DNA from 2 places in the Cupriavidus sp. C1SS-2L genome. Region 2 is predicted to be linked to the other one. Evidence: predicted binding sites of a transcription regulator. Region 2 holds the regulator's gene; the other holds the start of a gene.

What was found. The regulator NrdR, encoded in region 2, represses ribonucleotide reductase genes. The targets are predictions, from matches to a motif close to CACNANATNTNGTG.
Region 1: the regulator NrdR is predicted to act here: its motif matches at 5,823-5,836, upstream of ACIGJG_RS15085 (ribonucleoside-diphosphate reductase subunit alpha).

What each region holds. Positions count from the first base shown of each region.
Region 1 covers NZ_CP172708.1:3,257,545-3,265,011, reverse strand. Annotated here, with positions in the region: gene ACIGJG_RS15110 (cytochrome C assembly family protein) at 26-973, shown strand; gene ACIGJG_RS15105 (PP0621 family protein) at 981-1,235, shown strand; gene ACIGJG_RS15100 (sensor histidine kinase) at 1,232-3,349, shown strand; gene ACIGJG_RS15095 (sigma-54-dependent transcriptional regulator) at 3,354-4,943, shown strand; gene ampD (1,6-anhydro-N-acetylmuramyl-L-alanine amidase AmpD) at 4,940-5,551, shown strand; gene ACIGJG_RS15085 (ribonucleoside-diphosphate reductase subunit alpha) at 6,061-7,467, shown strand, end outside.
Region 2 covers NZ_CP172708.1:842,949-850,415, forward strand. Annotated here, with positions in the region: gene ACIGJG_RS03905 (PilW family protein) at 1-738, shown strand, start outside; gene ACIGJG_RS03910 (pilus assembly PilX family protein) at 739-1,365, shown strand; gene ACIGJG_RS03915 (pilus assembly protein) at 1,362-5,024, shown strand; gene ACIGJG_RS03920 (type IV pilin protein) at 5,021-5,512, shown strand; gene nrdR (transcriptional regulator NrdR) at 5,534-5,998, opposite strand; gene glyA (serine hydroxymethyltransferase) at 6,142-7,389, opposite strand.

The DNA of each region.
Region 1 (7,467 bases), 1.4 Mb from region 2:
GGAGGCACTAAGGTAAACTGCGCAAATGGTCATTGTACTGTATGCCCTGACGGCACTTCTCTATTGCGGCCTGGCCTTCCACGGCTGGGTGACGCGCAATCCCCGGCTCGCCGCCGCCGGTGGCCCCGCTGGCGGCGCGGCGTCGGCTGTACTGACGGCCAACGGCGGCCCTGCGGGCGTCGCGGGAGGACGCGGCGAGGCGCAGCCGGGCTGGTGGCACCTGCTGATGGCGGCCGTGCTGACCAGCCACGGCATGCTGCTGCATGAAACCATCTTCCCGGCCGACCGCATGATGTTCGGCTTCGCCTTCGCCCTCTCGGCCATGCTGTGGCTCGGCGTGGGAATCTACTGGATCGAAAGCTTCTTCTTCTCGCTGGCCGGCTTGGGACTGATCGTGATCCCGGTGGCTCTCGTCGCCAGCCTGATGCCGCTGGCCTTTCCGGGCGCGCAGATCCTGGGCTATGCCGCGCAGCCGCTGTTCAAGCTGCATTTCATCATCGCCAACGTCGCCTATGGCTTGTTCACGCTAGCGGCGTTCCACGCGTTCCTGATGCTGATGGCCGAGCGCCGCCTGCACGGCTTCAAGCACACACCCGCGCGTCCGGGCAATGGCACGGCCAAGGCGCCGGCCAACGAGTGGCTGGGTCGCTGGCTGGACCTGCTGCCGCCGCTGCTGACGCTTGAAAAGCTGCTGTTCCGGCTCATCGGCGCCGGCTTTGTGCTGCTGACGCTGACCATCGCCTCCGGCCTGTTGTTCTCGGAGGAACTATTCGGCCGCGCGTTCCGGCTCGACCACAAGACCGTGTTCGCGCTGATTTCGTGGGCGATGTTCGGCGGCATCCTGGCCGGGCGGCACTTCCGCGGCTGGCGCGGCCGCGTGGCGCTGCGCTGGGTCATTGCCTCGTTCGGCATCCTGCTGCTGGCCTACGTCGGCAGCCGCTTCGTGATTGAAGTGATCCTGCACCGGCTCTGAGACCGCCATGGCAAGAATCTTCATTCTGCTGGCCGTGGTGCTGGGGGTGTTCTGGTGGCTGCGCTCGCGCGCCGAAGCGCAGCGCGAGCAGACTTCCCGCGCGGCTCGCCCGACGCCTGCACCGCGTGACGACCACGCCGAGACCATGGTCCAGTGCGCCCATTGCGGCGTGCACCTGCCGAAGAGCGAGGCCATTGCCTGGCGCGGCCTGCATTACTGCCGGCGCAGCCACTTGCCCGACGACAGCGGCGACCGCGCATGAGCACGGCGCGGCCGACGATCACCGCCCGGCACGCCCCGTGGCTCGGCTTTGCCCAACTGTGGCGAGCGCCCGAGCCGCCTGATTTCCACTGGCGCCTGCTGCGCTATTTCTGCTGGACCCGCGTGGCCGTGGGCCTGCTGTTGCTGGCCTTCACCATCATGCAGCGAGGCGCGGATACGCACGGCGTGTCGCTCGTGCTGCCGTTCCAGCTCACCTTGCCCGCCCACACGACGGCGGCCATGCAACTGGCCATCCCTTACCTTGGCATCGCGCTCGCCATGCTGGCGGGCACGTTGTGGCGCAGGCGTTTCCATTTGCGCGTGCGGCTGCAGGTGCTGGCCGATCTGGCCATGCTTGGCCTGATCTACGAGATGCTCGGCCGCAACGGCCATGCCGATGGCCTGGCGATGATCTTCCTGCTGCCGGCGCTGGAAGCCGGCGCGCTCACCAGCCTGCTGTTCGCGCTGTTTGCCGCCTCGCTCTCGGCGCTGGTGATCATGGCGCACCCGTTCATGCAGACCATCCTGCTGCGCCAGGCCGATGCCGGCCTGCTCGGCTCGGGCCTGTACGGGCTGGTGTTCATGATCGCGGCGCTGCTGATGTATATGCTGGCCTACCGGCAGGTCGCGCAGGAAAAGATCGCGCTCGCGCGCGAGCAGGAGCTGCGCCTGCAGCAGCTAGTCAACCGGCTGATGGTCAACGACATGCAGGATGGCGTGATGCTGGTGCGCGCCAATGGCATGGTCGTGGCCGCCAACCCGGCCGCCGTGGTGCTGCTGGGCGTGCAGCCGCATGAGCGCGTCTATTCGCGCCGCGGCCGCGAAGGCGAGGGCGACGAAGGTGGCCAGGCCGCGCTGTTCGACCTGCGCCGCATTCCGCGCCTGCAGCCGCTCATGGAAATGCTGCGGGACTGGCTGCGCAGCAAGGACGATGTGCCCCGCATCCTGCAACTGCTGCCCATCGTCTCGCGTCCGGCGCCGCCCGCCGGCGGCACGCTGCACACGCGGCTGCGCCTGCGTTTCGTGCTGCCGGGGCTGGCCGGGTTGCGTGCCACCGTGGCAAGCACCTCGACGATGCCATCGAACCTCGACACGGCCGCCTGGAACGAACTGACGCCCGAAGCCGCCGCGCGCCTGCGCCTGGCCATTGCCCAGCAGGAAGCCATGGCCTGGACGCCCGACGACGAGGCGCTGCTGCGCAGCGAGATGCGCGACACCGTGCTGGTCCACATCGAGAGCTGGGAACGCATCGCCGAACAGGTCCAGCAGGAAAAGCTCGCCGCCATGGGCCGGCTGGTGGCCAGCGTTGCGCACCAGATCCGCAACCCGCTGGCCGCGATCAGCCAGGCCAGCGAACTACTCGGCGACGGCGCCAGCATGGGCAGCGGCGGCGGCGTGGAGTCCGATGTCGATGCGCGCCTGCTGCGCATCATCCATGACAATGTGCGCCGGCTCGACCAGGTCGTGTCAGACGTGCTGCAGATCTCGCGCCGCCCGCGCACGGGCCGCAGCACCGTGCACCTGGCGCAGGCGCTGCCCGAGATCGTCGACCGCTGGCGCCTGGAAATGCGCTTGCGCGTGCCGCGCGGCGGTGACACGCGCCAGCCCGGACGCGGCGAGATCAATGCGAATGCCATCCGGCTCACGGTAGACGTGCCGCAGCAGGTTGTCTTCGATACCTCGCAGCTCCAGCAGGTGCTTGGGAACCTGCTCGACAACGCATGGCGCTATTGCAGCCGCCTGCCGGGCGCCATCCGCCTGCTCGCGCATGCGCTGGACCAGCACCATGCCGAGCTGATCGTCTGGAACGACGGCACGGAGATTCCGCGCGAGCACCAGCGCAGCCTGTTCGAGCCGTTCTTTACCAGCAATGCACAGGGCACCGGGCTCGGCCTGTTCATGGCGCGCGAGCTATGCGGCGCTAATGACGCGCAGGTCCGCTACGGCACCATCGCACTCGACGACCTGCTCGCGCGCACCGGACTGCTGGCTGCGCCGCGCGATACACTGCCTGCCAAGGCCTTCGTGCTGACGCTGCGCATCGACACCGGCGATGCGGCGCCGGCCCGAGGCGCCGATCCGCTTGTCCACCGAAACTCCGCCTCCGATACGTAGCTCCATGCCACCCAGAACGCCTGGCCTCGATCCCATCCTCGTCATCGACGACGAGGCAGACTTGCGCGAGCTGCTGGACATTTCCATCCGCCGCATGGGGCATGACGTGGTGCTGGCCGGCTCGCTGGCCGAAGCGCGCGAGAAGCTCGTACAGCAACGCTACAGCCTGGTGCTGACCGATATGCGCCTTGGCGACGGCCTCGGTATCGAGATAGTGCGCCAGCTTGCGGCCGCGCCGGAACGTGTGCCGGTGGCCGTCATCACCGCGTACGGGAGTGCCGACAACGCCGTCGAAGCGCTCAAGGCCGGTGCGTTCGACTACATTGCCAAGCCGGTGTCGCTGGACCAGTTGCGCAGCCTCGTGATGAATGCGCTTGGGCGCCAGCAACGCGAAGACCAGGACAACGCAGCCGCCGCGGAAGCCGCCCTGGCTGCAGACCGTGCCGCTGCGCTGTTGCCCGGCCACTCGGCGGCCATGCAGGAGGTGCGCCGTTCGCTGTCGCGGCTCGCGCGCAGCATGGCACCGGTGGTGATCAGCGGCGAGTCGGGCAGCGGCAAGGAACGCGCCGCGCGTGCCATCCACGCCACCAGCACGCGTGCCGCGCACCCGTTCGTGGCGGTGAACTGTGGCGCCATCCCGGAAAACCTGATGGAGTCCGAGTTCTTCGGACACGTCAAAGGCGCGTTCACCGGCGCCGACGCCGAGCGCGGCGGCTTCTTCCAGGCTGCCAACGGCGGCACGCTGCTGCTCGACGAGGTGGCCGACCTGCCGCTCGCCATGCAGGTCAAGCTGCTGCGCGCGCTGCAGGAGCGCCGCGTGCGCAAGATCGGCGCGAGCCGCGAAGATGCCGTCGATGTGCGCGTGATGTGCGCGAGCCACAAGGACCTGGCCGCGATGGTCTCGACCGGCCAGTTCCGGCAGGACTTGTATTACCGCCTCAATGTGCTGGGGTTGCGCATGCCGACGCTGCGCGAGCGCGCCGAGGACATTCCCGTACTGGCCCGCGCCATCCTCGAACACCTGGCCGTGCGTTACAGCGACCCGCGCCCGCGCCGGCTGTCGCAGGCCGCGCTGGAGCGGCTGGTGGCGTATCCGTTTCCGGGCAACGTCCGCGAACTGGAAAACCTGCTCGAACGCGCCTACGCGTTTGCCGAGGCCGAGGATATCCAGGTGGAAGACCTGGGGCCGCTCGACGCCAATATGGAGCACGCGGCGCTGCGTCCCGCGCCGTCGCCGCTTACGCCGTACACGCCATGGGCCGGCGGCCTGGCGCCAGCGGAGCCCGCTCCGGCACCCGAGCCCACGCCACAGGCCGCCACCGCGCCAGAGTCCGAGGCCATCGTCGTGCCGGCCGACCTGCCTGATACCGCCGAACGCGCTTGCCGTGGCGTCACGTTCCCGATCGATCTGCCAGCCCGGCTGGAAGACGTGGAGCGCGAGATCATCCTGCAGGCGCTGGCCCAGACCGGCTTCAATCGCACCGCTGCCGCGCCGCTGCTGGGGCTGAACCTGCGCCAGTTGCGCTACCGCATCCAGCAACTCGGTATCCGCGACGGGCGCGATGAACGCGAGGAAGGGGAGGGCGCGGCATGACGGCTCCGGCTGCAGGTCCCATCCCGGCCAGTTTCCTGCCCGACGCCGAAGGCTGGGTTCCGGCCGCGCGCCGCGTGCCGTCGCCCAACTTCGACGAGCGGCCCGCCGGCATGCCGGTGGACCTGGTGGTGCTCCATAACATCAGCCTGCCGCCGGGCCAGTTCGGCAGCGGTGATATCGAGGCCTTCTTCCAGAACCGGCTCGACCCCGACCGCCACCCGTTCTTCGCGACGATCCATCAGGTGCAGGTATCGGCGCACTTCCTGGTGCGGCGCGATGGTGAACTCGTGCAGTTCGTCCCGTGCACCAAGCGCGCCTGGCATGCCGGTCAGTCTGATTTCTTCGGCCGCAGCCGTTGCAATGACTTCTCGGTCGGCATCGAGATCGAAGGCACTGACGACTTGCCATTCACCGCCGCCCAGTACACCACCACCTCCACGCTGGTGAAGGCCCTGCGCGCCACCCTGCCAGTGCGGGCGGTTGCAGGCCATAGCGACATCGCTCCGGGCCGCAAGACCGACCCCGGACCGCACTTCGACTGGGACCGTTTTGCCGGTCTCGCCGGGGTTCCGCAAAACCTGTTACCCTACCGCCCCTCGCACAACTAAGGTGCTGTCGGGCAGCCGCCACAGCACCATGTCGGCGCGGTGTCACATGCCAATTCCCCAGGGTGGTGTGGGGCTATCAGGCGCGCCACACGGATAAAAAAAATTTCCAAAAAATGTGCGCTTGCGAACGGCTTGGCGCGATCCCTTGTCGTAGCGCGGTTCCCGGGAATGTGGCGCTGCCGCACTTGTCATCCGGGTGTCGCAACCACGCTTGTCAAGACTGGTCTTTCGGTTTTGTTTCACTATACTTAGCCCAGTTTTCCGCAGCGACCACTATATCTAGTAGTTCATCCGGGGAGCTGGCCCAACCATGAGGGAGCTGTCGCAGACGTGGCGATAGTGGTTGAAACCCTGATGTGGGGCCGGCGCATCACAAGAGTCCCTGGCGAAATGTGTAGCAAAAAGCAGTCAGTTCAGCCGTTCTTCAGGTCCGGCAGGACGCTTTCGCATCCGCATTTCGCCAGGGACTCTTTTGTCTCTTAAAACAGGCTAAAAACAGGAGTTCCTATATGCAAACGGCCCAGAACGAAATCACCACGGGCGCGACGGGCGCCGCCGGTATTGCAGGTACCGCGCAACAAGCCCCCGCAGCCCAAGCCGGCACGACGAACTACCAGGATTACAAGATCATCCGCCGTAACGGCGCCGTGGTGGCGTTCGAGCCGTCCAAGATCAACGTTGCCATGACCAAGGCCTTCCTCGCCGTAAACGGCGGGCAAGGTGCCGCTTCCGCGCGCGTGCGCGAGATCGTCGAGCAACTGACGCAGAACGTCGTGCGCGCGCTGGTGCGCAGCCGCCCGAGCGGTGGCGCCATCCATATCGAAGACGTGCAAGACCACGTCGAACTGGCCCTGATGCGCTCGGGTGAGCACGAAGTGGCCCGTTCCTATGTGCTGTACCGCGAAAAGCGCGCGCAAGAGCGCGCGAGCGCCAGCGCGCAGGCCGTGGCCCGCGTGCAGGAATCCGGCATCCAGTTCAACGTGACCGACGCCGGCGTGACCAAGCCGCTGGACATCGTCGCGCTGCACGATTTGCTCGACACCGCCTGCGCCGGCCTGGGCAAGGCCGTGAGCGCCGAGCCGATCCTCAAGGAAACGCTCAAGAACCTGTACGAAGGCGTGCCGATGACGCAGGTGTACGACTCCGCCATCCTGGCCGCGCGTACGCTGATCGAAAAGGACCCGGACTACAGCCAGGTCACCGCCCGTATCCTGCTGCACACCATCCGCAAGGAAATCCTGGGTGCTGAAGTGACGCAGGCTGAAATGACCACGCGTTACGCCGAATACTTCCCGAAGTTCATCGCGCGCGGTATCGCCGCCGAGCTGCTGGACGAAAAGCTGGCCACGTTCGACCTGGCCCGCCTGGGCGCTGCGCTGGACGCCGGCCGCGACTTCCAGTTCAACTACCTGGGCCTGCAGACGCTGTATGACCGCTATTTCCTGCACATCGACGAGACTCGCATCGAGATGCCGCAGGCATTCTTCATGCGCGTCGCCATGGGCCTGGCCCTCAACGAAGCCGACCGCGAAGCGCGCGCCATCGAGTTCTACCAGCTGCTGTCGTCGTTCGACTTCATGTCGTCCACGCCGACCCTGTTCAACTCGGGCACCCGTCGCTCGCAGCTGTCGTCGTGCTACCTGACCACGGTTTCGGACGACCTGGAAGGCATCTACGAAGCGCTCAAGGAAAACGCGCTGCTGTCGAAGTTCGCCGGCGGCCTGGGCAATGACTGGACCAACGTGCGCGCACTCGGCTCGCACATCAAGGGCACCAACGGCAAGTCGCAGGGCGTAGTGCCGTTCCTGAAGGTGGTGAACGACACCGCCGTGGCCGTGAACCAGGGCGGCAAGCGCAAGGGCGCCGTCTGCGCCTACCTGGAAACGTGGCACCTGGACATCGAAGAGTTCCTGGAA
Region 2 (7,467 bases):
ATCGGCCTGCTGCTGCTCAGCGCGATCATCGCCTTTTACCTGTCGAGCCAGCGCAGCAGCCGGACTCAGGAAGGACTGCGCAGCGCCGATGACGGTGCTCGCTGGGCGTTGTCGGTCATCGGCGACCAGTTGCGTCTGGCCGGCCTGGGCCGCGTCGACCTGTCGCTGCTTGGCGCGCGACCCGTGACGTTCGACAGTGCACCGGTACAAGGGTGCGAGGGCGGGTTCTCCAACGTGGCGACGGGCGCGTGCATCGCAGTCGCGAACAGTAACCCGGACGCTGTCACGGTCCGCTACCTGCGCATTGACGGCTCCTTGTCCAGCACGACGGATTGCAATGGCCGCGCGATACCCGTCGCACGCGCGATGGCGGAGAACGCCTTTTACGTCGCGGGCAATACGCTGATGTGCAGGGGGTCGGACCAGAACACGACTGCACTGTCGACGCCCGAACCCCTTCTCGAGAACGTGCAGGACCTGCAACTGACCTATGGGCTTGCGCAGGATGCGGACTCAGCCAACGTCACGCAGTACACGCCGGCAAGCGGCATGGTCGCGGCCGATTGGAACCGCGTGGTCAGCGTGCGCGTATGCCTGCTGGTGTTCGATGCCACGCCGGCGAATGGGGATGTCGCTACGACTTACCGCGACTGCAACGACGCGGTGCAGAACGTTGCCGACGGCAGGGTGCGCCGCCGTTTCTACAGCAGCTTTGCGCTGCGCAACCGGGTGGGATAGATGAGCAGGCATCGGGCAAACCTTGGGCTCCCGGCGTCGGGCGGCAGGCGCCATGCAAGGGGCGTGGTACTGGTGGTGGCGCTCGTGCTCGTCGTGGTCATCTCGCTGCTGGCTGCCTGGAGCATGCGCGGCAGCCTGTTCGATGAACGCCTGGCCGGCAACAACCGAGACCACCAGGTGGCATTCCAGGCGGCCGAACTCGGCCTGCGCTTTTGCGAGGGCGTCGTTGTCACCGGACAACCTGCGGCACTGTTCAACCGCATGTACCGCAAGGACATGAGCAGCGTCGTGAATGCCAGCGCGCCCATCCTCGACAGCGCGGGCAATTTAAAGCTCGGCTATCTGGATGCCAACGGCAAGCAGTTCTGGGAAGTGCCGACCAACTGGGACACCAGCGTGAACAGCGAACCGAACACCAATGTCATCGTCGTCCCGGCGACCAGCGGCGTGACGCTGAGCGAGGCGGCCGCCACGCCAAGGTGCTTCATCGAGGAAATCCGCACCCCGTCCCGCGTGCGCAATCCGCAGACGGGCATGCCGATCAACATTCACTATCGGATCACCGCGCTGGGCACCGGTATCAATGCCCAGACCCAGGTCACGCTCCAGTCGGAGGTACGGCAATGACAGGCTATACCCGATATACCAAGGCGTTCCGCAGGGCGCTGGCGGCAACCCTGGCGGGGCTGATGGCTCTTGCGCCCGTGGCGACAAGCTTTGCCGCGGTGTCGCAGCAGCCGCTGATCTTTGCAACGTCGGTCGCACCGAACGTGATGTTCACGCTGGATGACTCGGGCTCGATGATGTTCGAGATCACGCCCGAGAGCCTGTCGCCGAACGGTACGGAGAGCAACTGGGACCTGACGCCGGACAGCGGTGGCTGGCTGATCTACGCATTCCCGCTGCCATCCGGCGGGCAGGTCTATTCGGCGAACGGTTCCGTCTATTCGGGCAACAAGGCGTCGGTCGTCAATTTCAGCAGCACATCGCTGGCGGCGGCGCGATACAGGACGGCGGCGCTGAACCTCTCTTACTACAACCCGGACGTGACCTATCGGCCGTGGTACGACCCTTCCGGCAATCTCAAGAATGCAGATCCGGCGAAGGCCTACTACAACCCGATGATGACCAGCAACGGTTCCATGAACCTGACGCAGGACAATACCGTCACGGCGTACTGGCTCAGCGACGACGGCAAGAGCTACTCAAGCAAGTCGGTGAAGTTCTATCCCGCGCTCTACTACCGCTACGACTCGACGCTGTCGGGCTGCAATAACAGCACCTCGAACCTGAAGTGTTTCAGCCGCATCGAAATCCGCTCTGGCTCCACGTATGCGCAGAATGGCAAACGCACCGATTGCGCGTCGAGGACTGCCTGCACCTACGCCGAGGAAATCCAGAACTTCGCCAACTGGTTCCAGTACTACCGATCGCGGATCCTGGCGATGCGCGCGGCCGTCGGACAGGCGTTCGCGTCGCAGAACCAGTCGATCCGCGTCGGCTATACCACCATCAACGACAACACCAAGTCGGGGAGCGGGTCGTACACGGGGATCAAGCGGCCCGTGGCACCGTTCGACGATACGAGCAAGGCTGCCTTCTATCAGGATTTCTATTCGCTGGACATCACCGCCAACGGTACGCCGCTGCTCGGTGCCATGGACACGGTCGGCAAGTACTTCCAGAATAATTCGCAGCCGTGGATCGAGTCGGCTGGCCGGCCGGAAAGCGCGTGCCGCGCCAGCTATCACATCCTTTCCACGGACGGCTACTACTCCGACTCCACGTCAGTCGGCGATGTGGACAGCACCAAAGGTTCCAGCATTGCACCGGTATCGGGCACCGCTTACCAGTACTCGCCAAAGAATCCCTATAAGGACAGCTACAGCAATACGCTCGCGGACGTTGCCATGAAGTACTGGGTCAACGATTTGCGCAGTGCCGAGAACCGTGTGCCGACCAACGCGCGCGACGAAGCCTTCTGGCAGCACCTGGTCACGTTCACGCTGGGCGTCGGCGTGAAAGGAACACTGGAGTCGGCTCCGGCCAACCAGCCCAGCAATCCCAATACGCCGCGGGCCGACGTGCTTTCGGCGATCCTCGACAAGCTGAAGGCAGGCACGATTTCCTGGCCCAAGGCTTCAACCAGCGACCAGACCAAGATCGATGATCTGTGGCACGCCGCCGTGAATGCGCGCGGCGACAACTACAGCGCGGGCGATGCGTCCGGGCTGACGGCGGCATTGAACAATGCGCTGTCGCAGATCGCATCGCGCAGCGGCTCGTCGTCGTCGGCCGCGACCAACTCGACCACGCTGAACACTGACACGGCACTGTTCCTGACGCGCTTCCGCTCCGGCGCGTGGACCGGCGAACTGTTGTCGCAAGCCTACAATCCTGACGACCAGGCCTTCTCCACGCTGAACTGGAATGCGTACCAGCAAATGCCTGCGGCGGGGAGCCGCAGCATTTACACGTGGTCCGCGGGCACCGCGCCGGTTGGCAAGCCATTCACGTGGGCCAGTGATACCGATACCTCGTTGTCCACGACGCAGAAGACCGCGCTCGGGGGCGACAAGGCAATGGTGGCCTACCTGCGCGGCGATACGACGCTGGAAAAGCGCAACGGCGGCAAGTATCGCGACCGCGTGACCGACAACGGCACCGGCACACTGGTGTCGAACATCCTGGGCGATATCGTCAATTCGTCGCCGATCTACGTGAAGGCAGCTGATTCGGGCTACGACTTCCTGAAGTCCACGGAAGGGCGCAGCTACTTCTCGTTCCTGTCTAACAATCGCGCCAATCGCCGCGCCATGATCTACGTGGGCGCGAACGACGGCATGCTGCACGGATTCGATGCGCTGACCGGCGTCGAGAAGTTTGCCTTCATGCCCAACCAGGCGATCGTCGGCGGAAACGCAGTGAAATCGCTGGCCTCGCCGGACTATATCCATCGCTTCTTCGTCGACGCGACGCCTGCTTCAGGAGACGCCTACTTCCAGCGTACCAGCGAGACCTCGGCCAGCTGGAAGACCGTGCTCATCGGCGGCATGGGTTCGGGCGGCAAGGCGATGTTCGCGCTGGACATTACCGATCCGGCGAATTTCGACGCCAGCAAGGTCATGTGGGAAATTTCGGGCGATACCGAAACCGACCTTGGCTACACCATCGGCACGCCGGTGATCGGGCGCCTGAACAGCGGCAAGTGGGTAGCGATCTTCGGCAATGGCTACGAGAGCGGATCGGGCAAGGCGGTGCTCTATGTCGTTGACCTGGCCAATCCCTTCGGTGCCGGCGGCATCCGCAAGATCTATGCGGACCCGAAGGAAACGGCTACGTCAGGCAACGGCAACGGCCTTGGCAGTCCGGAAGTGGTGTACGACACCAACCTCACCATCCAGGCGGCCTACGCGGGCGACCTGAAGGGCAGGTTGTGGAAGTTCGATCTTTCCGACACCAACCCGACGGCATGGGCAGCGCGCATGGGCACCACGCAAGGTGTGCCGCTGTTCACCGCTGTGGACGGCGTGAACAAGACGCCGGTGGCGCAACCGATCACCGCCGCGCCTACGGCGCTGATCAATCCGAAGGATCCGAAAAAGGGGTTCCTGCTGACCTTCGGCACCGGCCGCTTCTACGACACAGCAGACTCGGGTGCGACCGGATACAACTCGGTGTATGGAGTCTGGGACGATCAGACGACCACGGCCACCCGGGCAAATCTGCAACCCCAGACACTGACCTCGGGGAGCATGACCGTAGGCGGTGTGTCGCGCACGGTGTACACGCTCACTGGCAATACAGTGGATTACACCAAGCAGAAGGGCTGGGTCATCGACTTGCTGACGCAGGGCGAGCGCGTCGTCGTGAAACCGAAAGTGGACGCGGAGCGCCTGGTGATCACGACGCTGACGCCGTCCACCGACGAGTGCGTGGGCGGGATCAGTTCCAACCTGCTCGACTTCTCGGCACTGAACGGCTCCGCGCTGAACTATTCGGTACTTGACGTCAACAGCGACGGCAAGATCGACGCCTCGGACAAGGTGACGAACTCGAGCAACAAGTTATTGGTCGTCTCGGGTTTGTCCCAGCAAGGCAACTTCGGCTCGACCATCTTCCTCGGTGGCGGCGGAGGCGGCGGTGGGGGAGGGGGCGGCGGTGGAGGCGGAGGAGGGGGGGGCCACCTGAAAGTGGCCAGCGCGACAACCGGCGAGGTCATCAGCGTCGTCGAACAAGGCAACGTCGCACGCAACCGCCTTTCATGGAGGCAGATTTCGCAATGAACGCACGCACTCTGGCACACCGGGGTAGCACGGGTCTATGCCGCACCCGGCGCCTGGCTCAAGGCATGACGCTGATGGAACTGATGGCCGTCGTGGCCATCCTCGGCATCCTGGCCGCGATCGCCATTCCCAACTACACAGAGTATGTGCGGCGCGGCTACCGCGCCGACGCGCGCGGCATGATGACGGAAGCCGCGCAGGTGCTCGAGCGGTTCCGCTCAGTCAACGGGCGCTACAACCAGGACGTGGGCGGGAATGCTTTTGCGTTGCCGGCGGGGCTGCGGACGTCGCCGCGCGACAGTACGCGCGTGCGCTACAACGTTTCGATCGTTGCCAATTCGCTGACTGCGAACAGTTATCTGCTCCAGGCTGTTCCCGTGGATGCCACGGATGCCTGCGGCACCTATACGCTGGATCAGGCCGGCACGCGTCTGAATACCGTTGGCGCGAACCCGGCGGCGTACCTGCAGAATTGCTGGGAGCGCTGACGCCGAGGGGGCGGCCACGCTCTAGCGCTTGCTATTCCCTGACGTCACCTCGGCCAGCACATCGGAAAACTCGGCGACATCCTCAAAGCTCCGATACACGGAAGCAAACCGGATATAGGCGATCTTGTCGAGCTTGCGCAGTTCGCGCATGACCAGTTCACCGACCTGGCTGCTGGGAATTTCCTTCTGGCCGAGGGCGAGCAGCTTTTCTTCGATGCGGGTAATGGCCTCGTCGATGGCTTCAGCCGACACGGGGCGCTTGCGCAGCGCCAGGCGCATGGAATCCTTCAGCTTGGCGCGGCTGTAGTCCACGCGCGAGCCGTTCTTCTTGACGATGGCCGGAAAGAATAGTTCGATCCGCTCGTAAGTGGTGAAGCGGCGGTCGCAGGCTTCGCAGCGCCGGCGCCGGCGTACGGCATCGCCGTCTTCCGACATGCGGGTGTCGAGCACCTGGGTATTGGAATGTCCGCAAAAGGGGCATTTCATGCCTGACCACCTTCAGAATTGAGCCCGGCCGCCTTGGTATCTTGTCCTTCTATGGCAGTAGGGCAGGTTGGCGAGGCCCGCAAGCGGCGCGGTGGCGCGCCCGCGGGGCTGCCGGCCGCCCTCGCGGGCGGCCATGCACAGCATCAGCCGTAGACCGGAAAACGCTTGGTCAGGGCGGAAACCTGCTCGCGCACGCTGGCGATGTTGCCCGCGTCGTGCGGGTTGTCCAGCACGTCGGCGATCAGGTTGCCGACGATACGCGCTTCTTCTTCCTTGAAGCCGCGCGTGGTCATGGCCGGCGAGCCGACGCGAATGCCCGAGGTCACGAACGGCTTTTCCGGATCGTTCGGGATCGCGTTCTTGTTCACGGTCAGGTGCGCTTCGCCCAGGATGCGCTCGGCTTCCTTGCCGGTGATGTTCTTGGCGCGCAGGTCGACCAGCATCACGTGGCTTTCGGTGCGGCCCGAGACAATGCGCAGGCCGCGCGCGATCAGCGTTTCGGCCAGCACGGCGGCGTTCTTGACCACCTGTTCCTGGTAAGCCTTGAATTCCGGCGTCAGCGCTTCCTTGAACGCGACGGCCTTGCCAGCGATCACATGCATCAGCGGACCGCCCTGGATGCCCGGGAAGATCGACGAGTTGATGGCCTTCTCATGCTCGGCCTTCATCAGGATCACGCCGCCGCGCGGGCCGCGCAGGCTCTTGTGCGTGGTGGTGGTGACGAAGTCGGCGTGCGGCACCGGGTTCGGGTACACGCCCGCGGCGATCAGGCCGGCGTAGTGGGCCATGTCGACCATGAAGTAGGCACCGATCGACTTGGCGACCTTGCCGATGCGCTCGAAGTCGATGCGCAGCGCGAAGGCCGATGCGCCGGCGATGATCAGCTTCGGCTTCTTCTCTTGTGCCAGCTTTTCCAGCGCGTCGTAGTCGATGTCTTCCTGCGCGTTCAGGCCGTAGCTGACCACGTTGAACCACTTGCCGCTCATGTTCAGCGCCATGCCGTGGGTCAGGTGACCGCCTTCGGCCAGGCTCATGCCCATGATGGTGTCGCCCGGCTTCAGCACGGCGAAGTACACGCCCTGGTTGGCCTGCGAGCCCGAGTTCGGCTGCACGTTGGCGGCTTCGGCGCCGAACAGCTGCTTGACGCGGTCGATGGCCAGCTGTTCGACGATGTCGACGTACTCGCAGCCACCGTAGTAGCGCTTGCCGGGATAGCCCTCGGCGTACTTGTTGGTCAGTTGCGAGCCTTGCGCAGCCATCACGGCCGGCGAGGTGTAGTTTTCGGAGGCGATCAGCTCGATGTGGTCTTCCTGGCGCTGGTTTTCCTTCTGGATAGCGGCAAAGACCTCGGGGTCGATCTGGTCGATCGTATAGCGGCTGCGTTCGAACATGGCGAAACTCGTCTGAAAAAAGGGAATCCGATCACTGCATCGGGGTAGGGCGCGCGGGGAAAGCGATTGGCGGCCGAC